Regions from separate parts of the Pseudomonas sp. NUPR-002 genome, predicted to be linked through region 3. Evidence: predicted binding sites of a transcription regulator. Region 3 holds the regulator's gene; each other region holds the start of a gene.
What was found. The regulator FliA, encoded in region 3, starts transcription of late flagellar genes. The targets are predictions, from matches to a motif close to CTAAAGTTTNNNNNNNNNNNGCCGNTAA.
Positions count from the first base shown of each region.

Region 1: a site for FliA is predicted at 2,539-2,566, ahead of ACVWSC_RS06605 (flagellar protein MotY). Genes of this name have one in related genera too.
Region 2: a site for FliA is predicted at 3,150-3,177, ahead of ACVWSC_RS25520 (methyl-accepting chemotaxis protein). Genes of this name have one in related genera too.
Region 4: a site for FliA is predicted at 5,502-5,529, ahead of ACVWSC_RS19040 (methyl-accepting chemotaxis protein). Genes of this name have one in related genera too.

Region 1 is NZ_CM150476.1:1,416,523-1,424,347, reverse strand. It holds gene ACVWSC_RS06615 (hypothetical protein) at 1-170, shown strand, start outside; gene ACVWSC_RS06610 (argininosuccinate synthase) at 214-1,431, opposite strand; gene ACVWSC_RS06605 (flagellar protein MotY) at 1,561-2,502, opposite strand; gene pyrC (dihydroorotase) at 2,633-3,679, shown strand; gene rnt (ribonuclease T) at 3,676-4,344, shown strand; gene ACVWSC_RS06590 (peroxiredoxin) at 4,507-5,109, opposite strand; gene ACVWSC_RS06585 (bacterioferritin-associated ferredoxin) at 5,345-5,563, shown strand; gene bfr (bacterioferritin) at 5,763-6,233, shown strand; gene grxD (Grx4 family monothiol glutaredoxin) at 6,357-6,692, opposite strand; gene ACVWSC_RS06570 (molybdopterin oxidoreductase family protein) at 6,785-7,825, opposite strand, start outside.
Region 2 is NZ_CM150476.1:5,524,234-5,532,058, forward strand. It holds gene ACVWSC_RS25500 (FAD-dependent oxidoreductase) at 1-512, shown strand, start outside; gene pcaG (protocatechuate 3,4-dioxygenase subunit alpha) at 647-1,252, opposite strand; gene pcaH (protocatechuate 3,4-dioxygenase subunit beta) at 1,263-1,982, opposite strand; gene ypfJ (KPN_02809 family neutral zinc metallopeptidase) at 2,183-3,064, shown strand; gene ACVWSC_RS25520 (methyl-accepting chemotaxis protein) at 3,265-5,184, shown strand; gene ggt (gamma-glutamyltransferase) at 5,259-6,926, opposite strand; gene ACVWSC_RS25530 (LysR substrate-binding domain-containing protein) at 7,044-7,825, opposite strand, start outside.
Region 3 is NZ_CM150476.1:4,516,367-4,524,191, reverse strand. It holds gene flhB (flagellar biosynthesis protein FlhB) at 1-903, shown strand, start outside; gene flhA (flagellar biosynthesis protein FlhA) at 1,084-3,213, shown strand; gene flhF (flagellar biosynthesis protein FlhF) at 3,225-4,535, shown strand; gene fleN (flagellar synthesis regulator FleN) at 4,655-5,488, shown strand; gene fliA (RNA polymerase sigma factor FliA) at 5,485-6,225, shown strand; gene ACVWSC_RS20635 (chemotaxis response regulator CheY) at 6,330-6,704, shown strand; gene ACVWSC_RS20630 (protein phosphatase CheZ) at 6,724-7,512, shown strand; gene ACVWSC_RS20625 (chemotaxis protein CheA) at 7,525-7,825, shown strand, end outside.
Region 4 is NZ_CM150476.1:4,179,646-4,187,470, forward strand. It holds gene ACVWSC_RS19020 (acyl-CoA synthetase) at 1-969, shown strand, start outside; gene ACVWSC_RS19025 (acyl-CoA dehydrogenase C-terminal domain-containing protein) at 994-2,763, shown strand; gene ACVWSC_RS19030 (FecR family protein) at 2,954-3,961, shown strand; gene ACVWSC_RS19035 (Na+/H+ antiporter family protein) at 3,991-5,310, opposite strand; gene ACVWSC_RS19040 (methyl-accepting chemotaxis protein) at 5,571-7,718, shown strand.

The DNA.
Region 1 (7,825 bases), 3.1 Mb from region 3:
TACAAGCAACGGTCATTATTTCGGTTAAAGGAAACAGCGCCAGCCAGCTACTGGAACACTTTGCCATCCATGCATTGCATCAGGACAAACCTCTGTGTCAGACACTGATTCTTGAAAATCTGGAAACAGGCAGGCGAACCATCTTGGCCTCCGAGTCGATAAACCCGTAAAAAAAAACCCCGGCAAGCCGGGGTTTTTTGTTCAGGACACGGTTCAGATCAGCGAACGGCCCTTGTTTGCAGCAATGCGCATACGCAAGGCGTTGAGCTTGATGAAGCCCGCCGCGTCGGCCTGGTTGTAAGCACCACCATCTTCCTCGAAGGTTGCGATGTTGGCGTCGAACAACGAATCGTCAGACTTGCGACCAGTGACGATCACGTTGCCCTTGTACAGCTTCAGGCGAACCACACCGTTCACGTTGACCTGGGAAGCGTCGATCATCTGTTGCAGCATCAGACGCTCAGGGCTCCACCAGTAGCCGGTGTAGATCAGGCTGGCGTACTTGGCCATCAGCTCGTCTTTCAGGTGAGCGACTTCACGGTCCAGGGTGATCGACTCGATCGCCCGGTGGGCGCGCAGCATGATGGTGCCGCCTGGGGTTTCGTAGCAGCCACGGGACTTCATGCCTACATAGCGGTTTTCAACGATGTCCAGACGACCGATACCGTTCTCACCGCCAATGCGGTTCAGGGTAGCCAGCACGGTGGCCGGGGTCATATCAACGCCGTCGATGGCGACGATGTCGCCATTGCGGTAGGTCAGTTCGATGTAGGTCGGGACGTCTGGCGCGGCTTCTGGCGACTTGGTCCACTTCCACATGTCTTCTTCGTGTTCGGTCCAGGTATCCTCCAGCACGCCACCTTCATAGGAGATGTGCAGCAGGTTGGCGTCCATCGAATAAGGCGACTTCTTCTTGCCGTGACGCTCGATCGGAATACCGTGCTTCTCGGCATAATCCATCAGTTTTTCACGGGACAGCAGGTCCCATTCACGCCATGGCGCGATAACCTTGACGCCTGGCTTGAGCGCATAGGCGCCGAGCTCGAAACGTACCTGGTCATTGCCCTTGCCGGTAGCACCGTGGGAAATGGCATCGGCGCCGGTTTCATTGGCGATTTCGATCAGGCGCTTGGCGATCAGCGGACGAGCGATGGAAGTACCCAGCAGGTACTCGCCTTCGTAAACGGTGTTGGCGCGGAACATCGGGAATACGAAGTCGCGCACGAACTCTTCGCGCAGGTCGTCGATGTAGATTTCTTTCACGCCCATGGCCTGAGCCTTGGCGCGAGCCGGTTCGACTTCCTCACCCTGCCCCAGATCAGCGGTGAACGTCACCACTTCACAGTTGTAGGTATCCTGCAGCCACTTGAGAATCACCGAAGTATCAAGGCCGCCGGAATACGCCAGTACGACCTTTTTTACGTCCGCCATGCCATCACTCCACGGGGTTGTACGGAAAGCCGACGATTCTACCGGCCTTGCCGCAAAAATTACAGTGGGGCGACAGCTTGTGACGACAAAGCGACAGGAACTGTCGATAGCGCGACGGACGGTCGCAGGTCAGGACTTCACTGAAGGCTTGCCATTCTCCGCCTGAGCCGCAGGCGCCGCCGGGGTTTGCGGTGCTTTCTCCTGCGCCGTTTCCACAGGCGTCACGCGGTCGAGCTGAATGTTCACCCGACGATTGCGTGCGCGGTTGGCCGCCGAGTTGTTGGCCGCCAGTGGGTAGCGCTCGCCGTGGAAGCGCACCTGGATCTGCTCTTCAGGGATACCGTGCGCTTTGAAGTACTCCATCACCGCCAGCGCCCGCCGGCGAGACAGGTCACGATTGCTCAGGCGATTGCCACTGTTATCGGAATGACCATCGACCTCGATGTGGTTGACCGTCGGGTCGGCCTTGAGGAACGCCAGGATCACATCCAGGCGTGCCTTGGCATTGGCGTCCAGGTCAATACCACCGCCCGGAAAGCCAACCCGCGCCTGGCGTACCTGATCGTAGTTCATCGGCAGCAGCTTGGCGGCACACAGCTGATAGTCACCGTAGGCTTGGCTGAACTTCACCGGCAACACGCGCACTTCCATGGCACGCCCGGCCTCACCGGCGAAATTACGCACCACGGTGCTACGGCCATCGAGCAGACCATTGATCAGACGACTCGCCTGGCCTTGGCTACTGGTAAACAGTACGCCGCTGCGCGCCATGCGTACCGACCCCAGGTTGATATCGGCACGGCCAGGCTGCCACGGCGCCGCCGCAGCCAGCAACGCCGCTGCCCCGGTGCCCAGCACGTTGGTGCTCGAGCGCAATTGAAAGGTGGCCTGCTCACCGGCCCGACGCACGAACTCACCCGTACCAAAATCGGCAATCGGCTGGACCAGGCGGCATTCGAACTGATCGCCTTCGACCTTCCACTCAACATTCTCCAGACGGGTCTGGAAGGTGAGCGCTGTCGCCGGCAGGCAAACGAACACACTGAGCAGGGCTAGATAACGCTGGCGCACGGGCGGCTCCACAAATTTTTACGGCATACCCGCAGGCTATCGGTCAGGCGCGGCAAAACTTGATAGCGAGTGCTCGGCACCCGCTTTTCCGGTAGCATTCACCTTGAGTTCGACCCGCCTGGAATCCCCAATGTCCGACCGCCTGACCCTCCTGCGTCCCGATGACTGGCACATCCACCTTCGTGATGGTGCTGTGCTGCCCCACACCGTTGGCGACGTTGCGCGCACCTTTGCACGCGCAATCATCATGCCTAACCTGGTACCTCCCGTGCGCAATGCCGAAGAAGCTGGCGCCTATCGGGAGCGCATCCTGGCCGCCCGTCCGGCCGGCAGCCGCTTTGAACCGCTGATGGTGCTGTACCTCACCGACCGCACTCAGCCCGAGGAAATCCACGCGGCCAAGGCCACCGGTTTTGTGCATGCCGCCAAGCTCTATCCAGCCGGCGCCACCACCAACTCCGACTCTGGCGTGACCAGCATCGACAACATTTTCCCAGTACTTGAAGCCATGGCCGAAGTCGGCATGCCGCTGCTGGTACACGGTGAAGTGACCCGCAGCGAAATCGACGTCTTCGACCGCGAGAAGCTGTTTATCGACGAGCATCTGCGCCGTGTCGTCGAGCGCTTCCCAACGCTGAAAGTGGTGTTCGAACACATCACCACCAGCGATGCCGTGCAGTTCGTCAATGAGGCTCCGGCCAACGTCGGCGCCACCATCACTGCCCAGCACCTGCTGTACAACCGCAACCACATGCTGGTTGGCGGTATCCGCCCGCATTTCTATTGCCTGCCGATCCTCAAGCGCAACACCCACCAGGTGGCCTTGCTTGACGCCGCCACCAGCGGTAGCAGCAAGTTCTTCCTCGGCACCGACTCGGCACCGCACGCCCGTCACGCCAAAGAAGCAGCCTGCGGCTGTGCAGGGTGCTACACCGCCTACGCGGCGATCGAGCTGTACGCCGAAGCGTTCGAACAACGCAACGCCCTGGACAAGCTTGAAGGCTTTGCCAGCAAACACGGCCCTGACTTCTATGGCCTGGCGCGCAACACCGACACCATTACCCTGGTTCGCGACAGCTGGACCGCCCCAAGCAGCTTGCCGTTCGGCGAGCAAACCGTTATCCCGCTGCGCGCCGGTGAGCAACTGCGCTGGCGCCTGCTGGAGGAAACTGCGTGAGTGAAGATCTGTACGACGACCAGGACGGTCCAAGCGGTGGCCCCCGCCACCCGATGGCAGAGCGTTTTCGTGGTTACCTGCCGGTTGTAGTCGATGTCGAGACCGGCGGCTTCAACAGCGCCACCGATGCCCTGCTGGAAATCGCAGCGGTCACCATCGGCATGGATGAAAAAGGCTTCCTGTTCCCGGAACACACTTACTTCTTCCGCGTCGAGCCGTTCGAAGGCGCCAACATCGAGCAGGCAGCACTGGAGTTCACCGGGATCAAGCTGGATCACCCGCTGCGTATGGCGGTCAGTGAAGAGTCGGCCCTGACCGATATCTTCCGCGGTGTACGCAAGGCGTTGAAGGCCAATGGCTGCAAACGAGCCATCCTGGTCGGGCACAACAGCAGCTTCGACCTGGGCTTCCTCAATGCCGCCGTGGCGCGCCACGACATGAAGCGTAACCCGTTCCACCCGTTCTCCAGCTTCGATACTGCGACCCTGGCCGGGCTTGCCTATGGGCAAACCGTCCTGGCGCGTGCCTGCCAGAGCGCCGACATCGACTTCGACGGTCGCGAGGCGCACTCCGCGCGCTACGACACCGAGAAGACCGCCGAGCTGTTCTGCGGCATCGTCAACCGCTGGAAAGAGATGGGCGGCTGGCAAGACTTCAACGACTGAAGCTGCACTGTAGCTGGGACTTGCGGTGGGAGCGGGCTTGCCCCGCGATAGTGGTTTATCTGCCACATCGCATCGCGGGGCAAGCCCGCTCCTACAGGTGCCATTTCACCGCGAGCATAAAAAAACCGGCCACATGGGCCGGTTTTTTTATGCCTGCAGCTATTACAGCTTGCCAGCGTTCTCGCTCAGGTATGCAGCAACGCCTTCTGGCGAAGCGGTCATGCCTTTGTCGCCTTTTTTCCAGTTGGCAGGGCAGACTTCGCCGTGCTCTTCGTGGAATTGCAGGGCGTCAACCAGACGCAGCAGCTCGTCCATGTTACGGCCCAGTGGCAGGTCGTTGACGATCTGCGAACGTACAACACCTTTGTCGTCGATCAGGAACGCGCCACGGAAAGCCACGCCACCTTCGGACTCAACGTCGTAGGCTTTGGCGATTTCGTGCTTCATGTCGGCAGCCATGATGTACTGCACCTGACCGATGCCACCGGCATTGATCGGGGTGTTGCGCCAGGCGTTGTGGGTGAAGTGCGAGTCGATCGACACAGCAATCACTTCAACGTTGCGGTCACGGAATTCGGCCATGCGGTGATCCAGAGCGATCAGCTCGGACGGGCAGACAAAGGTGAAGTCCAGTGGGTAGAAGAACACCAGGCCGTACTTGCCTTTGATGGCCGAGGCCAGGTTGAAGCTGTCGACGATTTCGCCATTGCCCAGTACGGCTGGAACGGTGAAGTCCGGGGCAGTTTTGCCAACGAGTACGCTCATTCGATATCTCCTGATGGTTTGAAACACGCTGCGCAGGCTGGCATAAGCCAGCTGCCAGTGCAAAGGTCGGCCATGATACACCGCCTGACGCTGCGCGCCGAATTTCAGGGGTCGGATGTTTGCAAAACTGCCGCCGGTCGCTCTGGCACAAGGCTTGGGAGAAAGTGCTTTGACAAGCATTCTCATTAACATTAAGCTTCTTCGCATTGAGCCTTTACCAGCGATGGCCTGCCCTATGTATGTGTGTCTTTGTGTTGGTGTAACCGACGGACAGATCCGCGATGCGATCTATGAAGGATGCTGCAGCTACAAGGAAGTCAGAAGCGCCACCAATGTGGCGAGCCAGTGTGGCAAATGTGCCTGCCTGGCCAAACAGGTTGTGCGTGAAACCCTGACCGAACTGCAGGTAAGCCAGGCCGCCTTGCCCTACCCTGTAGAATTTACTGCAGCGTAAAAACAGCCAATTCCAAGAACCGGACCTCGTGTCCGGTTTTTTTATGCCGGTAATTCAATAACTTAGGCTTAAAACGCGGAACACAAACATTCTTATTCCGATTAATTTTTACTTATTATTCAATAACTTAGGTTTGACAGCCTAAGTTACCGGGCTCAAACTCTGGTGTATAGGCACACTTACAGGGCAGGACCCCATCATGAAAGGCGACGTTAGCGTCATCCAGCATCTCAACAAGATCCTCGGAAACGAGCTGGTCGCAATCAACCAATACTTCCTGCATGCGCGCATGTACGAAGACTGGGGCCTGGATAAGCTCGGCAAGCACGAGTACAAGGAATCCATCGATGAGATGAAACACGCTGACAAACTGATCAAGCGTATTCTGTTTCTCGAAGGCATCCCTAACGTTCAGGACCTGGGCAAGCTGCTGATCGGCGAGCACACCAAGGAAATGCTCGAATGCGACCTGAAGATCGAGCAAAAAGGCCTGGTCGACCTCAAGGCTGCTATCGCCCACTGTGAAACCGTTGGCGACTTCGGTAGCCGTGAGCTGCTGGAAGACATCCTCGAGTCCGAGGAAGAGCACATCGACTGGCTGGAAACCCAGCTGAGTCTGATCGACAAAGTCGGTCTGGAAAACTACCTGCAGTCGCAGATGGGCGAGTAATTTCGCTTACACAAAAAAAGCACCCCAAGGGGTGCTTTTTTTGTGTGCATGTAGGAGCGGGCTTGCCCCGCGATTGCGATCTATAAGTGATATCGCAATCGCGGGGCAAGCCCGCTCCTACTATCAGGCTTTGGCTGCTTCAGCCTTGGCAGCCGCTTCCTTGATCAGGGTCTGCAGTTCGCCGTTGGCAAACATTTCAGCCATGATGTCGGAACCGCCAACCAGCTCACCGGCTACCCACAGTTGCGGGAAGGTCGGCCAGTTGGCGTACTTTGGCAGGTTGGCACGGATTTCCGGGTTTTGCAGGATATCCACGTAAGCGAATTTCTCGCCACAACCCATTACGGCTTGCGCCGCCTTGGCCGAAAAACCGCACTGCGGGGCATTCGGCGAGCCTTTCATGTAAAGCAGAATGGTGTTGTTGGCAATCTGCTCTTTGATTGTTTCGATGATATCCATGAAGCACCTCGCGGCTGAACTTTCCGACCTGGTTGTCGGCACGGTGACGCATTGTATCGGAAAGCCGAGCGCGGTGCTCGGCCTTGCCGATATCAGGCGGCAACCACCTGCACCGGCACGCCATTGAGCGCAGCATTGCCCGACACCGCATCCCGGTGGTGTTCATCGGTCAAGTCATTGGCGCTGGCACCGGGCTGATTGCACGCAATCTCCATCTGCACACCCGGCCGGGCATGACCAAAGCCATGCGGCAGGCTGACCACTCCCGGCATCATGTCACTGCAGGCCTGCACTTCCACCTCGATGCTACCCACCCGCGAGCTGACCTTGACGCGCTGCCCGTCGTGCAACTGCCGGCCTTTCAGGTCGTCCGGGTGCATCAGCAACTGATGCCGCGGCTTGCCCTTCACCAGGCGGTGGAAGTTGTGCATCCAGGAGTTGTTGCTGCGGACATGGCGACGACCAATCAGCAGCAATTGCTCAGGCCCGGCAGCAGGCTGGGCAGCAAATCGTTGCAGATCGTCAAGAATCTGCGCCGGTGCCGTCTGGATACGTTGATTGTCCGTCTTCAGCCGCGCTGTCAGGTTAGGCTGCAACGGCCCCAGGTCAATGCCGTGCGGGTACTGCGCCAACGTCTCTATCGACAAGTTGAAGGGCGACTGCTCGCCGTAGCGCCCTTGGCGCAGGCCAAGATCAATGAGCTGCGCCGGTGGCAACGTCGGCTTCAAGGGTTTGTCAGCAAGCCTGGCAAAGGCTTGAGCCAAGCCAACGAAAATTTCCCAATCGTGCAATGCACCTTGCGGTTTGGGCAAAATCGCCCGGTTGAAACGACTGACATTGCGTACCGCAAGCAGGTTGAAGGTGGTGTCGTAGTGATCGTTCTCCAATGCGGAAGTGGACGGCAGGATCAGGTCGGCATAACGCGTGGTCTCGTTGATGTACAGATCGATGCTGAGCATGAACTCAAGCCCTGCCAGCGCCCGTTCCAGCTGCCGCCCGTTGGGCGTGGACAGCACCGGGTTACCGGCCACGGTCACCAGCGCGCGCACCTGCCCCTCCCCCTCACAGAGCATTTCTTCGGCCAGCGCCACCACCGGTAGCTCTCCGCCGTACTCCGGCAAGCCAGAGACACG
Region 2 (7,825 bases), 1.0 Mb from region 3:
GCTATGGCCTGGGCATGTCGCGGCCGTTTCCCTTGCCTGTGCAGCCATTCATCCGTTCCGGTTATCTGAAGTGCGGCCACAGCATCGAGGCCCTGGCCACGGCGTGCGGCATCGATCCACAAGGGTTGTCTGCCACACTTGCCGAATACAACCTGCACGCGCGCAACGGCGAAGACCCGCTGTTCGGCCGCGGCTCGACGTCTTACAACCGTAAACAGGGTGACGCCCTGCACGGGCCCAACCCTTGCGTCGCGCCGATCGAGCAGGGGCCGTTCTACGCGGTGAAAGTCGAGCCAGGCTGCTTTGGTACTTTCGCCGGGCTCAAGACCAACGAGCATGCCCAGGTGCTGGACAGCCAGCGTCAGCCGATCAGCGGCTTGTATGCGGTGGGGACGGACATGGCCAGCATCATGGGCGGGTTTTACCCGGCTGGCGGGATCAATCTGGGGCCAGCGGCAACCTTCGGCTACATCGCCGGGCGGCATATTGCCGGGGTGACGGAGTACGAATGATCGCGGTGAACGCAACACCATCCGGTAGAAGCGGGCTTGCCCCGCGATAGCGGTGTGTCAGTGCTATCGCTTCGCGGGGCAAGCCCACTCCTACCTGTGGGAGCGGGCTTGCCCCGCGATAAAACCAACCGCAATCAGAAGTCGAAGAACACCGTCTCGCCTTCGCCCTGAATACGGATATCAAAGCGGTAGGCCAGCTTGCCGTCCACTTCACAACGGCTCGCCACCAAAGTCTCGCGCCGCTGCGGCTGTTCGATCAGGTTGAGCACCGGGCACTGGGCATTGGCCTGGGCCTCGTCATCGAAGTACAGGCGCGTGTGCAGGTGGATGTTGATACCACGGGCAAACAGGCTGATGTTGATATGCGGTGCCATCGGCACCCCGGCAGCGTTACGCACGACGCCAGGCTTGATGGTGTGCAATGTCCACTCACCGGCGTCAAAGGTGGTCGCCGTGCGGCCAAAACTGTTGAACGGCTGTTCCAGGTCGAAGTCGCCCTGGTACTGACCATTGTGGTCGGCTTGCCAGAACTCCAGGAACGAGTCCCTGACCAGGTGGCCGTTGCCGTCATAGACATTGCCGAACACCAGAATGTGTTCACCCGGCGCATCGGTGCGGGCCATGCAGTTCCAGATTTCCTGATCGCGGGTTGGGTTGCCTGCCGCTTCCAGGGCCAAGCCGATGTGTACGTAAGGGCCTGCGGTTTGCGAAGGCGTTTCCGGCAGCAATTGAGTAGGCATGGGACGCTCCTCAGCAGTTTTCGAAGTGAGTCTTGCGCTGGCCGCGCAGGACGATGTCGAAGCGGTACGCCAGGCAGTCCATCGGGTTGGCGTTGCTCATGTCCAGGCGCGCAATCAGGCTCTGCACCGCATCCGGATTGGCAATCGATTTGACGATCGGGCACATCGGAATCAGCGGGTCGCCTTCGAAATACAGCTGGGTAATCAGACGGGTCGCAATCGACGGGCCGCTGATCGAGACATGCACATGCGCCGGGCGCCAGTCATTGGGGCCGTTACGCCATGGGTACGGGCCCGGCTTGATGGTGCGGAAACTGTAGTAGCCCTCGCTGTCGGTCAGCGCGCGGCCGACACCACCGAAGTTGGGGTCCAGCGGCGCCAGGTAGCGGTCGTTCTTGTGGCGGTAGCGGCCACCGGCGTTGGCTTGCCAGATTTCCACCAGGGTGTGCGGGATTGGCTTGCCGTACTGGTCGCAGACACGGCCGGCAATAATGATCCGCTCACCGATCGGCAGCCCACCGTTGTTGAAATTGAGCAGCAGGTCGTGATCATGCTGACCGAACTTCAGGTGAGAAAAGTCCGGCCCTGTGCTTTCGCTGATCGACTGAGGAATGCTCACCAGCGCCTGACGCGGCGAACGGGCAATGGAAGTTTTGTAATCCGGCGTGAAGGCCTTCGGGTGCCAGTTACGATCACGGATAGCGAAGCGACTGTTGTCTTGCACAGACATGCCGTTCTCCTGTCTTGGAATTATTGGAACACCTGAGCGTGGCAGGCGAGCTTGCAGTTTCCGGCATGTCCGCTGTGGAGAACATTGAAAAGAACCCCTGCATGCATAACCAATAGGTTATGAAAGACGCAGTAATCCCACGGAGCTACGCCGGGTGAACTAATCTTCTAGCTCATGTTTTCAAGCGCTGGAGAGCACTCATGCAATGGCGAAAAGGCAGGCGTAGCGACAATGTGGTCGATGCCCGTGGCGAGGGCGGTGGCGGCATGCGCTTCGGCGGTGGCAAGGGCCTGAGCATCGGGGCGATTCTGTTGATAGTCGGCATCGGTTGGATCACCGGGCAAGACCCGCTACAGATCCTCGGCCAATTGACCGGGCAGATGGGCCAGACCAGTGCGCCGGTCAGCACCGGCACCGGCAAGGCGCCACCGGCCAACGATGAGCAGGCCGAGTTCGTCGCCTCTATCCTCGGCGATACCGAGGACACCTGGCGGGCGATCTTCGCCCAGGCTGGCCGTCAGTACAAAGACCCGACCCTGACCCTGTTCAGCGGCCAGATCAACTCAGCCTGCGGCTTCGCCTCCTCGGCGGTCGGCCCGTTCTATTGCCCGGCTGACCAGAAGGTTTACCTCGACATGAGCTTCTTCCGCGAAATGGAGCAGCGCTTTGCCGCAGCGGGCGATTTCGCCCAGGCGTATGTGATTGCCCACGAAGTCGGTCACCATGTGCAGACCTTGCTTGGTGTGTCGACCCGGGTTCAGGCGGCGCGCCAGCGTGGCGAACGCATGGAAGGCGACAACGGCCTGCTGGTGCGTCAGGAGTTACAAGCCGACTGCCTGGCCGGTGTCTGGGCTTACCAGGCCCAGCAGCGCCTGAACTGGCTTGAGCCCGGCGATATCGAAGAAGCCCTGAACGCCGCCAATGCCATTGGTGACGACCGCTTGCAGCAGCAAGGCCAGGGTAGCGTAGTACCGGATTCGTTCACCCATGGCACCTCGCAGCAGCGCGTACGCTGGTTCAAGACCGGCTTCGCCAAAGGCGACATCAGCCAGTGCGATACCTTCTCCGCCCGCGCACTTTAAAGGCGCCCGCCTGACCCGCGGCAGGGCCCTTCCCTGCCGCGGAAACACTCTGAAACTTCCCCTGAATATTTTTGCTGAAAAAGCGTTTCAGCTCCGCCGCAAGTGGCCGATACACCTTGCTCAGAGCATCGGCTGGCCATCAAAAACAACAACCTTCCAGCGATATGGATCAAGACGCACAACGTTCCTGGAGGGATTACATGAATAGATGGTTTGCCAATATCAGCCTCAACCTGAAACTCGGCCTGGGCTTCGGCCTGGTGCTGCTGCTCACCGGCCTGTTGGCCTTGACCGGCTGGAACAGCATGGGTGGGCTGATTGATCGCAGTAACTGGATGAGTGACATCACTCAGCTCAACAGCGACCTGGCCGAACTGCGTGTCACCCGCCTGCAGTACATGCTGACCAACGGCGACGATGCCGCCGCTGGTAATGTCCAGGTCAAGCTCAACGCCTTCAGTGCACAGCAACAAAAGCTGCTCAAGAACTTCAAGAGCCCAGAGAACGTCAAACTGCTCCAGGACCTGGGCCTGACCATCAGCGAGTACCAGGTTTCGATCAACAAAATGCGCGCAGGCTACAAAACCAGCCTTGCCGCACGCGATGCGATGAACCTGGCCGCTTCCCGTGCCATCGAGCTGGTCGAAGCGATCAACCGCGACATCCTCGCCCTGCCCGAAACTGACGCCAGCCGCCTGGAGCAGTTCCGCACCATCACCCAGGCCAAGGAGCAACTGTTCCAAGTGCGTCTGGCCGTGCGCAGCTACATTGCCGATATCAGCAGCGAAACCGAACAACTGGCGCTGCGCCAGCTTGATAATGCGCTGGCCGAGATCGCCAGCCTGAACCGTCAGATGCCAGCCGAAGCGGCGCGTATCCAGCAGTTCGAAAGCGCCGTACTGGCCTACCGTGAGGCTGTTCGCCAGTTCCGCGACGCCACCGCCGACGTTGCCGTCGCCCGTCAGGAAATGACCGTACAAGGTGCAACCATCGTCAAGACCAGTAATGCGCTGTACAAGATCCAGATTGAACGCCGCGACAGCGAAAGTGCTCAGGCCCGCACCCTGCAACTCACCGCAACCCTGCTGGCCTTGCTGGCCGGCGTGCTGGCGGCGGTCATCATCACTCGCCAGATCACTCGCCCGCTGCGCGAAACCCTGGCCGTGGTCGAACGCATCGCCACTGGCGACCTCAGCCACAACCTGCACGTCACCCGCCGCGACGAACTGGGCGTACTGCAACAAGGCATTCAACGCATGGCGGCGACCCTGCGTGACCTGATCGGCGGCATCCGCGATGGTGTCACCCAGATCGCCAGCGCCGCGGAAGAGCTGTCGGCGGTCACTGAAGAAACCAGCGCCGGGGTCAACAGCCAGAAAATCGAGACTGATCAGGTTGCCACGGCCATGCACGAAATGGCGGCCACCGTGCAGGAAGTCGCGCGTAATGCCGAGCATGCCTCCTCTGCGGCCACCGACGCCGATGCGCAAGCGCGGGCCGGTGATCAAGTCGTGGCCGAGGCGATCAGCCAGATCGAACGCCTGGCCGAAGAAGTGCAGCGTTCCACCGAAGCCATGGCCCTGCTGCAACAGGAAAGCCAGAAGATCGGTAGCGTCATGGACGTGATCAAATCGGTGGCCGAGCAGACCAACCTGCTGGCGCTGAATGCCGCCATCGAAGCGGCCCGTGCCGGTGAAGCCGGTCGTGGCTTTGCGGTGGTGGCCGACGAAGTGCGCGGCCTGGCCCAGCGTACGCAGAAATCGACCGAAGAGATTGAAGAGCTGGTCGCCGGTTTGCAGAGTGGGACGCAGCAGGTGGCCAATGTGATGCTGGGTAGCCGTAACCTGACCGAAAGCAGTGTCGACCTGACGCGCAAAGCCGGCGCTTCGCTGGAGAGCATCACCCGCACGGTGTCGAACATCCAGTCGATGAACCAGCAGATCGCCGCTGCTGCTGAGCAGCAGAGCGCCGTGGCTGAACAGATCAGCCGCAGCATCGTTAACGTTCGTGATGTGTCAGAGCAGACAGCGGCGGCCAGCGATGAGACGGCGGCCTCCAGTGTTGAGTTGGCGCGGTTGGGTAATCAGCTGCAAACGTTGGTCAGTCACTTCCGCGTGTAAAAAATCGCGGGGCAAGCCCGCTCCCACCGGATAAGTCTGGTGGGAGCGGGCTTGCCCCGCGACAAATTCAACGCTTACTTAACCACCTGCCCCACCCCACGCCCACGTGGGTCAGAAGCGGTTTCCAGCGCGGTGCCATTGACGCGAATGGCCTGGATATCGCCCATCTCCCAGCCCTGATCCTCCAGGGTGTAGCCCATCTTCTTCAGCTCATCAGCGACCTTGCCGGTCAGTGGCGCATAAGCGTCGAAGTAAATGGTGTCTTTGGGCAGCAACTGGTGATGCACGCGCTGCGCCGCCACCGCTTTCTCCAGCGGCAGGTTGTAGTCGTACAGGTTGTTCAGCACCTGGAAGATCGAGGTGAAGATCCGCGAACCACCCGGCGTACCCAGTACCAGGGTGACCTGGCCATCACGGGTCACCAGGGTCGGCGCCATCGACGACAGCATGCGCTTGCCCGGCTCGATGGCGTTGGCGTCACCACCGACTACACCGAAGGCGTTAGCCACACCCGGCTTGGAGCTGAAGTCGTCCATCTCGTCGTTGAGCAAGAAGCCTGCGCCCTTGACCACCACACCACTGCCGTAGTCCCAGTTCAGGGTGTAGGTGTTGCTGACGGCGTTGCCGTCTTTGTCAACGATGGAGAAGTGCGTGGTCTGGTGCGGTTCCAGGCCTGGGCGGACTTTCTCGGTTTCCGAGATGGCGTTCGGGTTGACCTCTTGAGCGCGCTTGGCGATGTAGTCCTTGGCGATCAGCTTATCCACCGGCACCTTGGAAAACGCCGGGTCTCCCAGGTAGTCGGCACGGTCAGCGAACACGCGCTTTTCGATTTCCGCCAGCAAGTGAATGTAGCGCGCCGAGTTCAGCTCCACGCCTTTGAAGTCAGCCGCACGGTTTTCCTTGATGCCCAGCAGCTGCGCCAGCGCGACACCACCCGAACTTGGCAGCGGTGCGGTGTAGACCATGTTGCCGCGCCATTCGATGCCCATCGGCTCACGCCACACCGCCTTGTAATCCTTGAGGTCGTCTTTGCTGATCAGGCCTTTGTCCGCCTGCATCTGCGCAACCAGCAGGTCGGCGGTTTTGCCCTGATAGAACTCACTGACGCCCTTGTCGGCAATGCGCTCCAGGGTTTGCGCCAGCTCCGGCTGCTTGAAGGTCTCGCCAACTTTCATGGTGCCGAAGTAGTCATTGAAGTTGGTGCTGTCCTTGAACAGGCCCAAGGCATCTTCGCGGTACTGATACTGCTTGGCAGCAATCTTGAAGCCGTTCTTCGCGTAGCCCACCGCCGGGGTGATCAGCTCAGCCCAGGGCAGCTTGCCAAACTTTTGATGCGCCTCCCACAAGCCCATCACCGTACCGGGTACACCAGCTGCGCGGGCACCGACCAGGCTCAGGTTCTCGATAATTTCGCCTTTTTCGTCCAGGTACATGTTGCGGCTGGCAGCCTTGGGCGCAATTTCGCGGTAATCAAGGAAGTAAGGCTTGCCGTCCATGTACAGGGTCATGAACCCACCGCCGCCGATGTTGCCGGCTTCGGGGTAGGTCACGGCCAGGGTGAAGGCCGTGGCGACGGCGGCGTCTACCGCGTTACCACCTTTTTTGAGGATTTCGGCGGCCACCTGTGCACCATATTGATCGGGTGCAGCCACCGCGCCACCTTCCAGTGTCACGGCGTAAGCCGATGAGCTGGCGATTATCGCGGCACTCAGGGCCAGGGATCGGAACATCACAACGTGCATGAGCGCTTCCTTGGTGTTGTTTTCGTTGAACAGCCATTAAGGCTTATGTCGGAAAACTAATCAAACACCGCTGGCGTTTTCGCCGCTCGCAGGAAGGTTCTGTCGCAAGCCGATTATTCAGCAGGCGTAGGCCGCCAGCTTGTGCTGGATGAAGTCGAGGAAGCACTGGATGCGCAGGGCAAGCTGCGAGTTGCGGTAGTACACCGCGTTGATCGGTTGGCGATAGCCGCTGTTGTACTCGGGCAACACCACCTGCAGACGCCCGCTGCGGATATCTTCATGGGTCATGAAGTGCGACAGGCAGGCGATGCCCTCACCGGCCAGCGCCAGCTCGCGCAAGGTTTCGCCGCTGGAGGCCGAGACACTCGGGCGGATCAGCAAGCGGTCACCCTCGACATGGCGCAGCGGCCAATGATTGAGGGTTTCGGTCTGGGTAAAACCGAGCAGCGAATGCGCCTGCAAATCTTCGACCCGCTCGGGGGTGCCATGCCGCGCCAGGTACTCGGGGCTGGCCAGCACGATCAAGGGGCTGCAGCCCAGCGAACGGGCATGCAGGCTGGAGTCGGCCAGCTCGCCGATGCGGATGGCAACGTCGGTGCTCTGCTCGATCAAGTCGATGATCTGGTCACTGGTGTTGAGTTCCAGCTGGATCTGCGGATACAACGCGCGGAACTCACCGACCCACGGCACGATGGCATGCAACATGAACGGCAAGGCCGCATTGATTCGCAGGCGACCTGAAGGCGTTTGATGGTGCAGCGACAGGTGCTCTTCAAGCTCATCCATTTGCTGCAGGATCGCCTTGGCCCGCTCGAAGAAGAATCGCCCTTCTTCGGTCAGGTCCATGCGCCGTGTCGTACGGTTGATCAACGTGGTGCCGAGCTTGGCTTCCAGGCGCG
Region 3 (7,825 bases):
TTCATGGGCATCTTCCTCATGGCCGCTGGCAAGTCGGCGATGTTGAGCATCCAGCCGGTGTTGCTGGTGTTGCTGGTGGCCTCGATCATCGGCCCGGTCGCCCTGGGTGGTTTCCTGTTTTCCGGCAGCTTGCTGGAGCCCAAATTCAGCCGCATGAACCCTATGGCCGGGATCAAGCGGATGTTCTCGGTCAATGCCCTGTCCGAGTTGCTCAAAGCGCTGGCCAAGTTTTTCATGATTCTGATCGTCGCCCTGGTGGTGCTCTCGGCAGACCGCGACGACCTGCTGGCGATTGCCAACGAGCCGTTGGATCAAGCGATCATCCATGGTGTCCAGGTGGTGGGTTGGAGTGCCTTGTGGATGGCCGCCGGGCTGCTGTTGATCGCGGCGATCGACGTGCCGATCCAGCTGTGGCAAACGCATCAGAAAATGCTGATGACCAAGCAGGAAATTCGCGATGAATACAAAGACAGCGAGGGTAAACCGGAGGTCAAGCAGCGCATCAGGCAGCTGCAGCGCGACGCTTCGCAGCGCAGGATGATGGCGGCGATTCCCGATGCCGACGTCATCATCACCAACCCGACGCACTACGCCGTAGCGCTCAAGTACGACCCGGAGAAGGGCGGTGCGCCGTTGTTGCTGGCCAAAGGTGCCGACTTCATCGCCCTGAAAATCCGCGAAATTGCCAACGAGCACAAGATCCAGGTGCTGGAATCGCCGGCGTTGGCGCGGTCGATCTACTACTCCACCGAGCTTGAGCAAGAAATCCCCGCAGGCCTGTACCTGGCGGTGGCCCAGGTATTGGCCTACGTCTACCAGATCCGCCAATACCGCGCGGGCAAAGGCAAGCCGCCGGAGCCGCTCAAAGACCTGCCGATCCCTCCCGACCTGCAGCACGACTAACGCCTGTAGGAGCGGGCTTGCCCCGCGAGGCGTACCGACTGACACACCGCCATCGCGGGGCAAGCCCGCTCCCACCGGGCAAAAACACTGTATTTCGCAAAGTTGGAAAGCTTCTTGCAAAGGCAGCGCTGCGCGCGTCAAACGCGTCAAAGTTTTGCTTGAGCTAGACGAGGAATACCGGTGGATCGCTCTCAGTTAATCAACAGTGCCCGTAACAACCTGGCCGGTTTAGGTCGGGGGAATCTGGGTGTGCCGCTGTTGTTGCTGGTGCTGCTGGCAATGATGATGTTGCCGATCCCGCCGTTCCTGCTCGATGTGTTTTTTACCTTCAACATTGCCTTGTCGATTGTGGTGTTGTTGGTCTGTGTTTACGCCCTGCGCCCCCTCGATTTCGCTGCGTTCCCGACCATTTTGCTGGTAGCGACGCTATTGCGCCTGGCCCTGAACGTGGCCTCCACGCGGGTGGTGATGCTCCACGGTCACGACGGTCACGCTGCCGCCGGTAAGGTGATTCAGGCCTTCGGCGAGGTGGTGATCGGCGGTAACTACGTGGTCGGTATCGTGGTATTCGCCATTTTGATGATCATCAACTTTGTGGTGGTGACCAAGGGTGCCGGGCGTATTTCCGAGGTGAGCGCGCGTTTCACCCTCGATGCGATGCCCGGTAAACAGATGGCCATCGACGCCGACCTCAACGCCGGCTTGATCGATCAGGCCCAGGCCAAGGCGCGTCGTACCGAGGTGGCGTCTGAGGCCGAGTTCTACGGTTCGATGGACGGTGCCAGCAAGTTCGTCCGCGGTGATGCCATCGCTGGCCTGTTGATTCTGTTCATCAACCTGATCGGCGGCATTCTGGTCGGTATGTTCCAGCACAACATGAACTTTGCCGACGCCGGCAAAGTGTATGCCTTGCTGGCGATTGGTGACGGTTTGGTGGCGCAACTGCCATCACTGCTGCTGTCCACCGCCGCAGCGATCATGGTGACCCGTGCTTCTGGCTCCGAAGAGATGGGCCAGCAAATCAATCGGCAGATGTTCGAGTCACCTAAAGCGCTGGCAGTGTCGGCGGGCGTGATGATCGTCATGGGCCTGGTGCCAGGCATGCCGCATATCGCCTTCCTGAGCCTGGGTGCGTTGGCCGGTGGCGGCGCTTATCTGCTGTGGCGCAAGCAGCAACAGGCCAAGATCAAGGCGCAGGAAGAGGTGCAGCGTCAGCAGGACCTGCTCCCCTCGCCGCAGCGGGCCATCGATACCAAGGAACTGGGCTGGGACGACGTGACGCCGATCGACATGATCGGCCTGGAAGTCGGTTACCGGCTGATTCCGCTGGTTGACCGCAACCAGGGTGGGCAGTTGCTGGCGCGAATCAAGGGGGTGCGCAAGAAGCTCTCCCAGGACCTGGGCTTTCTCATGCCGACGGTGCACATCCGCGACAACCTCGACCTGGCGCCCAGTGCCTATCGCCTGACCCTGATGGGGGTAATTTTGGCCGAGGCCGAGATTTATCCGGACCGCGAGTTGGCGATCAACCCGGGGCAGGTCTTCGGTACCCTCAACGGCATCGCCGCACGTGATCCGGCCTTTGGCCTGGAGGCAGTGTGGATCGACGTCAATCAGCGCAGCCAGGCGCAGTCGCTGGGCTACACCGTGGTGGACGCCAGTACCGTGGTTGCCACCCACTTGAACCAGATTCTGCACAAGCACTGCCATGAGCTGATCGGCCATGAAGAAGTGCAGCAGTTGCTACAGGTGCTGGCCAAGGCCTCGCCGAAACTTGCCGAAGAGTTGGTGCCGGGCGTCATTACATTGTCAGGCCTGCTCAAGGTCCTGCAGGCGTTGCTCGCCGAGCAAGTGCCGGTGCGTGACATTCGCAGCATTGCCGAGGCTATCGCCAACAATCCGGCCAAGAGTCAAGATACCGCCGCGCTGGTCGCAGTGGTGCGCGTCGGATTGTGTCGCGCAATCGTGCAAAGCATTGTTGGCGTTGAGTCCGAGCTGCCTGTGATCACCCTTGAGCCAAGGTTGGAACAGATTTTGCTCAATAGTCTGCAAAGGGCCGGGCAAGGTCAGGAAGACGGTGTTCTTCTTGAACCGAGCATGGCTGAAAAGCTTCAGCGTTCGTTGATCGAGGCTGCCCAGCGTCAAGAGATGCAGGGGCAACCGGCGATCCTGCTGGTCGCAGGACCAGTGCGGGCAATGCTGTCGCGCTTCGGCCGCCTGGCTGTACCGAATTTGCATGTTTTGGCGTATCAGGAAATACCTGACAACAAGCAAGTTACCATCGTTGCCACAGTAGGCCCCAACGGCTGAGGTAGTGGGTTATGCAAGTTAAGCGTTTTTTCGCCGCCGATATGCGTCAGGCCATGAAGCTGGTTCGAGATGAGCTGGGGGCTGATGCCGCCATCATCGGTAACCGACGGATTGCTGGCGGTGTCGAGCTGACGGCTGCGCTGGACTACAAGCTGTCCGCCCTGGCGCCACGGGTTCCGAACGTCGAGCTCGAAGATGAGCTGCGCAAGACCCAGTCGCGGATAGTCACGGCACAGGCCGAGCTCAGCAGCCGCTCCGAGAGCGAGGAAGGCAACCGTCAACTGTTTGCCGGTTTGCCGCTGACCGCTTCCGAGCCACTGGTCGAGCCACAGGTTGAAGCGCCTGCGGCCCCGGTGGCTGCAGCCGCTGCGCCGGTTGACCCGCGTCTGTTCGATGCCATGCGCAGCGAACTGACTGGCCTGCGCGAGTTACTCGAAGTTCAGCTGGGCTCGTTGGCCTGGAGCCAGTTGCAGGGCAACCAGCCACAGCAAGCCAACCTCTGGCGGCGTTTGCAACGCATTGGTCTGTCTGCGCCGATCGCGCGCGAGCTGCTGGACCTTACCGCGGGCATCGAAGAGCCGCGTCATGCCTGGCGCATGCTGCTCGCGCACCTGGCGCGGCGTATCGATGTGCCAGAGATCGAGCCGATCGAAGAAGGTGGCGTGATTGCCATGGTCGGCCCGGCGGGCATGGGCAAGACCACTACGCTGGCCAAGCTGGCAGCGCGCTACGTACTCAAATACGGCGCGCAGAACCTGGCACTGGTGAGCATGGACAGTTTCCGTATCGGTGCCCAGGAACAATTGAAAACCCTGGGGCGCATCCTCAATGTCTCGGTGACCCATGTCGACCCGGGGCAATCGCTGGCGCAGGCACTGGACCCACTGCTGCGCAAGCGCGTGGTGCTGATCGATACCGCCGGTCTGCAAGCCAGCGATCCGGCTTTGCGGATGCAGCTGGAAACCCTTGCCGGACGCGGTATTGCGTCTAAAAATTATCTGGTGCTGGCGACCACCAGCCAGAAGCAGGTGCTGACGGCCGCTTATCACAGCTACAAACGCTGTGGGCTGGCCGGGTGCATCCTGACCAAGCTTGATGAAACGGCCAGCCTCGGGGAAGTCCTGAGCTTGGCGATCAGTCACGAACTGCCTGTGGCCTATCTAACCGATGGTCCGCGCATTCCTGACGACCTGCACCTGCCGCGCCGCCACCAGTTGGTTAGCCGCGCAGTGAGTGTGCAGATGCAAGACGAGCCCAGCGAAGAGGCGATGGCCGATATGTTCGCTGATCTCTACCACAGCCCCGGCAAGCGAGTTGGCTGAGGTGATTGTGAAGACGTTGCAAAGTATCTGCATTGATGGACTGCCAGGCATTTTTCAGGTGTTGAAAGCGCAGCCGGTCATGTGGCCTCGGTCTAAGCAAGACAAGGTAATAAGCAAACATGGGTAGCATGCATCCCGTACAGGTGATCGCCGTAACCGGCGGTAAAGGTGGCGTCGGCAAGACCAATGTGTCGGTGAATTTGTCATTGGCGCTGGCAGAGCTTGGCCGTCGGGTCATGCTGCTCGATGCCGACCTGGGCCTGGCCAACGTCGACGTTCTCCTGGGACTGACGCCCAAGCGCACCCTGGCCGACGTCATCGAAGGCCGTTGCGAGCTGCGCGACGTGCTGCTGCAGGGGCCCGGCGGTGTACGCATCGTGCCGGCGGCCTCGGGCACGCAGAGCATGGTGCACCTGGCGCCTGCCCAACATGCCGGCCTGATCCAGGCGTTCAGCGAGATCGGCGACAACCTCGATGTGCTGGTGATCGATACCGCTGCGGGTATTGGTGACTCGGTAGTCAGTTTTGTCCGTGCGGCGCAAGAGGTGCTGTTGGTGGTGTGCGATGAGCCCACCTCGATCACCGACGCCTATGCGCTGATCAAGCTGCTCAACCGCGATTACGGTATGAATCGTTTCCGCGTGCTGGCGAACATGGCGCAGAGCCCTCAGGAAGGGCGCAACCTGTTCGCCAAGTTGACCAAGGTCACGGATCGCTTCCTTGACGTCGCCCTACAATACGTCGGCGCGGTGCCTTACGACGAATGCGTACGCAAGGCGGTGCAGAAGCAGCGAGCGGTCTATGAAGCCTTTCCGCGTTCCAAGTGCGCGTTGGCATTCAAGGCCATTGCTCAGAAGGTCGATACCTGGCCGCTGCCAGCCAACCCGCGTGGTCATCTGGAGTTTTTTGTCGAGCGCCTGGTGCAACCGACAAGCGCGGGACCGGTGCTATGAACGCCAGCGGCTATCGGATGTACAGCAAGGCTTCGCGCGATGGCCAGTATGAGTTGATCGAGCGTTACGCACCGTTGGTCAAGCGTATCGCCTATCACTTGCTGGCACGCTTGCCGGCCAGTGTGCAGGTGGAAGATCTGATCCAGGCCGGCATGATCGGCTTGCTCGAAGTCAGCAACAAATACGACGCGAGCAAGGGTGCCAGTTTCGAGACCTACGCCGGTATCCGCATCCGCGGGGCAATGTTGGACGAAGTACGTAAAGGGGACTGGGCACCGCGTTCGGTTCACCGCAATACCCGCATGGTCAGCGACGCGATTCGTGCAATTGAAGCAAAAACCGGCCGTGACGCTAAAGATCACGAAGTTGCTGCCGAACTTCAATTGAGTCTCGATGATTACTACGGGATTTTGAATGACACCTTGGGCAGTCGCCTGTTCAGTTTCGACGACCTGTTGCAGGACGGCGAACATGAAGGACTGCACGAGGACGGCGCCAGTGTCCAGCTCGAGCCTTCGCGCGATCTGGAAGACGAACGCTTTCAGGCGGCGCTGGCCGATGCCATCGCCAACTTGCCTGAACGTGAGCGTCTGGTGCTGGCGCTGTACTACGACGAAGAGCTGAACCTCAAGGAAATCGGTGAGGTCCTGGGGGTCAGCGAATCGCGCGTCAGCCAGTTGCACAGTCAGTGCGCGGCGCGTTTGCGCAGTCGCCTGGGGGAATGGCGGGCGCGTTGAACGCAGGTTCAATGCAGTCGCGAAATGTAGTGCCCGAATTGATTGAATGCGCGTTCAGCGCTGAACGCGTTAAAGACTGCTTGGAGGTCTAATTGAACAAAGACATGAAAATCCTCATCGTCGACGATTTTTCGACGATGCGGCGGATCATCAAGAACCTGTTGCGTGACCTGGGCTTCACCAATACCCAGGAAGCGGATGACGGCAACACTGCACTGCCGATGCTCGAAAGCGGCCATTTCGATTTCCTCGTCACCGACTGGAACATGCCAGGCATGTCGGGTATCGACCTGCTGCGCAAAGTGCGTGCCGACGAGCGCCTCAAGCACCTGCCAGTGCTGATGGTGACTGCCGAAGCCAAGCGCGAGCAAATCATCGAAGCCGCCCAGGCCGGTGTGAATGGCTACGTGGTCAAGCCGTTCACCGCGCAAGTGCTGAAAGAAAAGATCGAGAAGATCTTCGAGCGCGTCAACAGCTAAGACACGCCACGGGGGCGCTATGGAGCAAACACATTCATCACTGGACGGCTTCGAGTCGACACTGAAGAAGCACGCTCACGAACTGGTCGACAGTCTTGAGCGCGGCAAATTCGGCGACGCGGTGCAACTGATCCATCAGCTGAACCAGACCCGTGACCGTGGCCTGTACCAGGAAGTCGGCAAGCTCACGCGAGAGCTGCACAGCGCGATCGTCAGCTTCCAGATCGACCCGCAAATGCCGCAGGCCGAGGAAGTCTCGCAGATCACCGATGCCACCGAGCGCCTGTCCTATGTGGTCAAGCTGACCGAAGGGGCGGCCAACCGCACGATGGATCTGGTTGAGGAAAGCACCCCGGTGCTGCATGAGCTCAGCGATGAAGCCCGTGACCTGCGCACCGACTGGCAGCGATTCTTGCGCCGCGAAGTGGCGGCCCCGGAGTTCCGCGAGCTGATGCACCGCATCGACCGTTTCCTGGAACGTAGCGAGGAGGGTAGCCGCAAGGTCGCCGGTCACCTCAATGACATTCTCCTGGCACAGGACTATCAGGACCTGACCGGGCAGGTGATCAAGCGTGTTACCGCGCTGGTCACCGAAGTAGAAAGCAATCTGCTCAAGCTTGTGCTGATGGCCAGTCAAGTCGACCGCTTTGCCGGTATCGAACATGACCACCAGCAGCTGCGCGCTGAGAAAGATCAAGAAAAACATCCGACTCGGGGTGAAGGTCCGCAGATTCATGCCGATAAGCGTGAAGACGTTGTGTCCGGTCAGGACGATGTCGACGATCTGCTGTCCAGCCTGGGTTTTTAGGGAGCACGTTTAATGAGCTTCGGCGCCGATGAAGAGATCCTTCAGGATTTTCTGGTAGAAGCCGGCGAGATTCTTGAGCAACTGTCCGAGCAACTGGTCGAGCTGGAAAGCCGTCCGGATGATGCCGATCTGCTCAATGCAATCTTTCGCGGTTTTCACACTGTAAAAGGGGGCGCCGGCTTCCTCCAGCTCAACGAGCTGGTGGAGTGCTGCCACATCGCCGAAAACGTCTTCGACATCCTGCGCAAGGGTGAGCGTCGCGTTGATGCGGAACTGATGGACGTGGTGCTGGAGGCCCTGGACACGGTCAACA
Region 4 (7,825 bases), 340 kb from region 3:
ATGGGCAATCACCCGGTATACCTGTGGACCCTGCCAATGTTTCATTGCAACGGCTGGTGCTACCCGTGGACAGTCACCGCGCTGGCCGGCACCCATGTGTTCCTGCGCCGCGTTGATCCGCAGCGGATCCTGACCCTGATCCGCGAACATCAGGTCACCCATCTGTGCGGCGCACCGATTGTGCTCAATGCCCTGATCAACATGCCCGACTCGGCCAAAGCGGCCATCGATCACCCGGTCAACGCCATGGTGGCCGGTGCTGCACCACCGGCCAAAGTCATTGGTGCGGTCGAAGAAATGGGCATCAAAGTCACCCACGTCTATGGTCTGACCGAGGTCTATGGGCCGGTGACCGTGTGCGCCTGGCACGCCGAATGGGACGAGCAACCGCTGGCCGAGCGCGCGCGAATCAAGTCCCGCCAGGGCGTGCGCTACCCGACCCTGGAAGGCCTGATGGTCGCCGACCCGCAAACCCTGGAGCCAGTGCAACGTGACGGTAATACCCTGGGCGAGATCTTCATGCGTGGCAACACGGTGATGAAGGGTTACCTGAAAAACCCCGAAGCCACCGCTGAAGCCTTCCGCGGCGGCTGGTTCCACACCGGCGACCTGGCGGTCTGGCATGCCGACGGCTATGTCGAAATCAAGGACCGGCTCAAAGACATCATCATCTCCGGTGGCGAGAACATCTCCACCATCGAGGTCGAAGACACCTTGTACAAGCACCCGGCTGTGCTTGAAGCGGCAGTCGTCGCCCGCCCGGATGAAAAATGGGGAGAAACCCCATGCGCCTACATCACCCTCAAAGCGGGCTGCGAGCACACCCTTGAGGCCGACATCATCAGCTTCTGCCGTGAGCACCTGGCTGGCTTCAAGCTGCCCAAGACCGTGGTCTTCAGTGAACTGCCGAAAACCTCCACCGGCAAGATCCAGAAGTACCTGCTGCGCGACTGGGCCAAGGCGCTCTGATCCCTCTTTATAGCGAGACCCTGTATGCCTGAATTCAACGCTCCGCTGCGCGACATGCGCTTTGTTCTGCACGAAGTCTTTCAGGGCCCTGCCCTGTGGGCGCGCCTGCCGGCTCTGGCCGAGCGGGTAGACGCCGACATGGCCGAGGCCATTCTGGAAGAAGCGGCAAAAATTACCGGCCAGTTGATTGCCCCGCTCAACCGCAGCGGCGATGAACAGGGCGTGACCTTCGACAACGGCCAGGTGCGCACCCCGGACGGTTTTGCCCAGGCCTGGCAAACCTACCGCGAAGGCGGTTGGGTCGGGCTGGCTGGCAACCCTGAACTGGGGGGTTTGGGCATGCCGAAAATGCTCGCCGTGCAGTTCGAGGAAATGCTTTACGCCGCCAACTGTAGCTTCAGCCTCTACTCGGCACTCAGCGCTGGTTGCTGCCTGGCGCTGGATGCCCATGCCAGCGATGCCCTCAAGGCCACCTACCTGCCGCCGCTGTACAGCGGTCAGTGGGCGGGCACCATGTGCCTGACCGAACCGCATGCCGGTACTGACCTTGGGATCATTCGCACCAAGGCCGAACCCAGCGCCGATGGCAGCTACCGTATCAGCGGCACGAAGATCTTCATTACCGGTGGCGAACAGGACCTGACCGAAAACATCATCCATCTGGTGTTGGCCAAACTGCCCGATGCCCCTGCCGGGCCCAAGGGTATCTCGCTGTTTCTGGTGCCCAAGTTTCTGCTCAATGCCGACGGCAGCCTCGGTGCGCGTAACCCGGCACACTGCGGCTCACTCGAACACAAAATGGGGATCAAGGCTTCGGCCACCTGTGTGATGAACTTCGACGGTGCCACGGGTTACCTGATTGGCGAAGCGAATCGCGGTCTGGCGGCGATGTTCACGATGATGAACTACGAACGCCTGTCGATCGGAATTCAGGGCATCGGCTGCGCCGAAGCGTCTTATCAGAACGCCGCCCGCTATGCCCAGGATCGTCTGCAAAGCCGAGCTGCCACTGGTGCGCAGGCGCGTGAGCGGATTGCCGACCCGATTATCGTTCACCCCGATGTACGCCGCATGTTGCTGACCATGCGGGCGCTGAACGAAGGTGGCCGAGCCTTCGCCACTTACGTCGGCCAACAGCTGGACATCGCCAAGTACGCCGAGCACGTCGAAGAACGGGACATCGCACAGCGCCAAGTGGCCCTGTTGACCCCGGTGGCCAAGGCGTTTTTCACCGACACCGGTCTGGAAAGCTGCGTGCTCGGCCAGCAAGTGTTCGGCGGTCACGGCTATATCCGCGAATGGGGCCAGGAACAGTTGGTGCGCGATGTGCGCATCGCGCAAATCTATGAAGGCACCAATGGTATCCAGGCCCTCGACCTGTTGGGCCGCAAGGTGGTGGCAGACGGCGGCAGGGCCCTGGCGGAATTCGTTGCCGAGATTCGTCAGTTCTGTGAAGGCGGAACGCTTTATCGCGAGGCACTGCTCAAAGCCACCAGCGATCTGGAAACCACCAGCCAATGGCTGCGCGATCAGGTCGCCAGCGATGCCAACGCCGTTGGCGCAGCCTCGGTCGAATACCTGCAGCTGTTTGGTTATGTCGCCTACGCCTACATGTGGGCGCGGATGGACAGCGTGGCCGAAGCGAAGCTCACACAAGATCCGGCATTCTACGGGGCTAAGCGCGCCACCGCCGCCTTCTACTTTGCCCGCCTGCTGCCGCGCACCCTGTCGCTGCAAGCCAGCATTGGCGCCGGTAGCAGCTCGCTGTTCGGCCTGGCGGCTGAGCAGTTCTAAGGCAACCTGCCAGCCGATGGTCGATAAAGGCTACTGCGCTTACCCCGTCAGCGACGGGGTAACGCGGTATTTCGGTGATTTTGTAAGACTTTTCATAGTAAAAAATCCTACAAATGATAGTCATTCGCCATTATCTCGGGTTCTCGCCGCCTACCCTGCAGAGGTAGAATAGGCAAAACCGGGAGCCTAGATGAACCACACCAGCAACAGCGCCGACGATTACGATGCCATTACCGATGCCGCCGCGCAGTGGTGCTTGCGCCTGCAAGCTGAAGACTGCACGGCCGCCGAGCGTCAGGCATTTGAGCAATGGCTGGCCGCCAGCCCGCTCCATGCCCAGGAATATCAGGCCATGCTGGACATCTGGCAAACAGCCGACCATTTGCCACGCAGCAGCACACCCGGTCAGGTCATCCTGCTTCCCCAGCGCCGCCGTAGTGCCTGGCGCCACTATGCCTCGGCAGCGGCAATCGCCTTGCTGGCCCTGCCTGCAGGGGCCTGGGTTGGCTGGGAACAAGGCTGGTTGCCGAACAGCTACCAATACCTGGAAAGCGGCGACGCTATCAGCCATGTGGTGCTGCGCGACGGCAGTCAGGTCGAACTGAACCTCGGCACTGAATTGCGCTTCACCAACTACAAAGATGTGCGCAAGGTCACCCTGGTCAAAGGCGAAGCCTTCTTCAAGGTGCAGCACGACAGCCAGCACCCGTTCATCGTCCACGCCGCGCAGGGCCAAACCCGTGTGACCGGCACCCAGTTCAATGTGTGGAAGTATGAAGATCAGGTCAAAGTGACCCTGGTCGAGGGTTCGGTGCTGGTCAGCAGCGATGCCCGCGATGCCGATGGTGGCTACCGCCTCGGCCCTGGCATGCAGGCCAGCTATCAGGCCGGTGACTTCGAACCCCGCCTGAACCAGACCTACGCCCATGACACCAGCCTGGCCTGGCGCAATGGCAAACTGATTCTCGACAACCTGAGCCTTGCCCAGGCCCTGCCGCAAATCAACCGTTACCTGGATGAGCCCTTGATGCTGGCCGACGAAAGTACCGGCAGCATTCGTATCAGTGGCGTCTACGACACTCACCAGATCAAGCGTCTGGTCAGTAACCTGCCCAAGGTGCTGCCGGTTTACCTGACCCGCAACAACGACGGCAGCATGCTGCTGAACCGCATCTCACCGGCGCCAGCACGGGGCTGAGCCTTGCGCTCAACCCCGTAGCCTGCTCACTACAGCATCATCGCCGCCAGCCAGCCGAACGCCAGCAACGGCAAGTTGTAGTGGATGAAGGTCGGCACCACAGTGTCCCAGATGTGGTGATGCTGGCCGTCCACGTTCAGTCCCGAAGTCGGGCCCAGGGTTGAATCCGAAGCCGGCGAACCGGCATCGCCCAGCGCCCCGGCAGTACCGACGATGCACACGGTGGCGACCGGGTCGAAACCCAGCTGTACGCACAGCGGCACGAAGATCGCGGCAAGAATTGGCACGGTAGAGAACGACGAGCCGATACCCATGGTCACCAGCAGGCCCACCAGCAACATCAGCAGTGCGCCAACGCCTTTGCTGTGGTCGATCCAGAGCGCCGAGGTCTCCACCAGGCTCTTGACCTCGCCGGTAGCCTTCATCACTTCGGCAAAACCGGAGGCGGCAATCATGATGAAGCCGATCATGGCCATCATCTTCATGCCTTCGGTGAACAGGTCATCGGTTTCTTTCCAGCGCACGATGCCGGACACCGAGAAAATCAGGAAACCGGCCATCGCCCCGATGATCATCGAGTCGAGCCACAGCTGAATGATGAATGCCGCGGCAATGGCAACACCGGCCACCAGCAGGGTCAACGGGTTGTAGCGCACCGCCACCTGCTCGACCTGTTCGATTTTTTCCAGGTCGTAGACGCGCTTTTTGCGGTAGCTGAAAAACACCGCCAGCAGCAAGCCGAACAGCATGCCCGCCGCCGGGATAGCCATGGCATGGGTGACGTTGACACCACTGACATCCACGCCGCTGCGGCTGACGTTGGCCAGCAGGATTTCATTGAGGAAGATGTTGCCGAAACCAACCGGCAGGAACATATAGGGCGTTATCAAACCGAAGGTCATCACACAGGCCACCAGACGCCGGTCGATCTGCAGCTTGGTCAGCACATAAAGCAGCGGCGGCACCAGCAGCGGAATAAAGGCAATGTGGATCGGCAGAATGTTCTGCGAAGAAATGGCCACTACCAGCAGCAGACCGATCAGCAGCCATTTGACCTTACCGCCATCGGCGTGCCCCTGCTGGCCAACCATCGCCAGAATACGGTCAGCCAGGGCATGAGCCATGCCCGACTTGGCAATCGCCACGGCAAACGCACCGAGCAAGGCGTACGACAAGGCCACCGTGGCACCACCACCCAGGCCACCATTGAAGGCCTTGAGCGTGCCTTCGATACCCAGACCACCGACCAGCCCGCCCGCCAACGCACCGACGATCAAGGCAATCACCACATGCACGCGGGACAGACTCAAGATCAGCATGATGCCGACCGCGGCAATTACTGCATTCATTCCTGTGACCTCTAGAAACCAGACAAAAAGCGACCGACCCGGCGACAAACTACTTAAAAGCAGCGGCCGAGCGATAGGTATTGTTATGGAGGGCGCACACTCTGAAGCAGGCCCCTTCGCTTGTCAAAGCGCATTGCGCAACAAGCGTCGTAGGAATGAACGAAAACGACGCATTTAAATTGACTGTTTGAATAAAGAACGCGGCAAATCCGCCGATAACGTCGGCAGCCTCAATCTTTTTTGGATCATAGGACTTCGCCATGTCATTCAGACAGCTTTCCATTCAGTGGAAAATCACCCTGCTGGCCGGTTTGTGCCTGGCCAGCATCGTTACCCTGCTGGTGGGCCTTTCGCTGTACCGCATGGAGCACAGCTCGGAGCTGGTGAAAACCAGCAGCATGCAAATGCTCACCGAAGCGGCCCAAGGGCGCATCGAGTCCCAGGGTGAAGTCCAGGCCTTGAACATTCGTCGCCAATTCATGGACGCCTATCAGTACGGCGCCGGGTTCTCCCGTCAGGTGCTGTTCCTGCGTGAGCAGGCGGAAAAGCGCTTTCTCGATGCGTTCGACCTGCGCGAAGACCTGACCCGCCAGGTACGCGCCGCCCTGCAGGCCAACCCCGAACTGCTGGGGCTGTCGCTGGTGTTCGAGCCCAACGCGCTGGACAACAAAGACGAGCTGTTCGTTAACCAGGAAGAGCTGGGTAGCAACGAAACCGGCCGCTTTGCCCTGTACTGGTCACAACCGACCCCCGGCCAGCTGACCTCCATGGCCTTGCCGGAAAAAGACATGGCCGACACCAGCATTGGCCCGAGCGGCGAGCCGGCCAATACCTGGTCGGTGTGCCCACGCACCACCGGCAAAACCTGTGTCATCGAACCCTACTTCTACGAGATCGACGGCCAGCAAGTGCTGATGACCAGCATCGTGTTTCCGCTGAAAGCCGGCGACAAGGTGATTGCCACCCTGTCGATCGACATCAACCTCAACAGCCTGCAGGCCATGAGTCAGCAAGCCAGCCGCAACCTCTACCAGGGCCAGACCCAGGTCAGCATTCTCAGCCCGGTTGGCCTGCTGGCCGGCTACAGCCCGGACGCCAACAAGCTGGCGCAACGCATTGACCAGATCGACACCGAGAAAGGTGCGGAACTGGTTCGCCTGCTGGCCGACAGCACACCGCTGCACAGCATCCATCATAAGGAGCGCCTGAAAGTGCTGGCCTCCTTCGCGCCGATCCCTGGTGGCAAGTCATGGGGGGTGCTGCTCGATGTACCGGAAAGCGCCCTGACCGCCCCGGCCGAAACGCTCAAGCAGGAACTCGACCGCAGCAATACCAGCGGCACATTGATTGAGCTGGTGCTCGGCGCCGTGGCAGCCATCGTTGGCTTGCTGCTGATCTGGCTGATGGCACGCAGCGTCACCCGGCCGATCCTCGGTGTCGCGGCGATGCTCAAAGACATCGCCAGCGGTGAAGGCGACCTGACCCGCCGCCTGAACTACGACAAACGCGACGAGCTGGGCGAGTTGGCCGGCTGGTTCAACCGCTTCCTCGACAAGCTGCAACCGACCATTGCCGAGGTCAAGCGCTCGGTGCAGGCCGCGCGCGACACCGCCGACCAGTCTTCAGCCATCGCCAGCCAGACCAGCGCCGGCATGGAACAGCAATACCGCCAGGTCGATCAGGTTGCCACCGCGTCGCATGAAATGAGCGCCACCGCGCAAGACGTCGCTCGTAGCGCCGCACAAGCCGCTCAGGCCGCCCGTGAAGCCGATCAGGCAACACGTCAGGGGCTGGCCGTCATCGACCGCACCACCACCAGCATCGACACCTTGGCGGCAGACATGAGCACGGCCATGGCGCAGGTTGAAGGCCTGGCCGAGAACAGCGAGAAAATCGGCTCGGTACTGGAAGTCATCCGCTCGATCGCCGAGCAAACCAACCTGCTGGCACTCAACGCGGCCATTGAAGCGGCCCGCGCCGGTGAAGCCGGCCGCGGTTTTGCGGTGGTTGCCGATGAGGTGCGCAACCTCGCGCGCCGCACTCAGGAGTCGGTGGAGGAAACCCGACAGGTCATCGAAGAACTGCAGGCCGGCACCCGTGAGGTGGTTGGCGCCATGGACAGCAGCCATCGTCAGGCCCAGGGCAGCGTCGATCAAGTTGGCCAGGCGGTTACCGCCCTGCAGCAGATCGGCGATGCGGTCACGGTGATCAGCGACATGAACCTGCAGATCGCCAGCGCCGCCGAAGAGCAAAGCGCCGTAGCCGAGGAGATCAACAACAACGTGGCGACCATTCGTGATGTGACCGAATCGCTGTCTGGCCAGGCCAACGAGTCGGCCCGCGTCAGCCAGTCGCTCAACAGCCTGGCCAACCAGCAGCAAGGCTTGATGGATCAGTTCCGCGTCTGAAGCCCCTTCCTTTCACTGCTCATTTCCTGGGCGCGCGGCCTCTGCCAGCGCCCAGGATCGGCTAGCGCAGCCTCCCCTGCTGCATTGCCTCCCCCTCGTCGTCTACA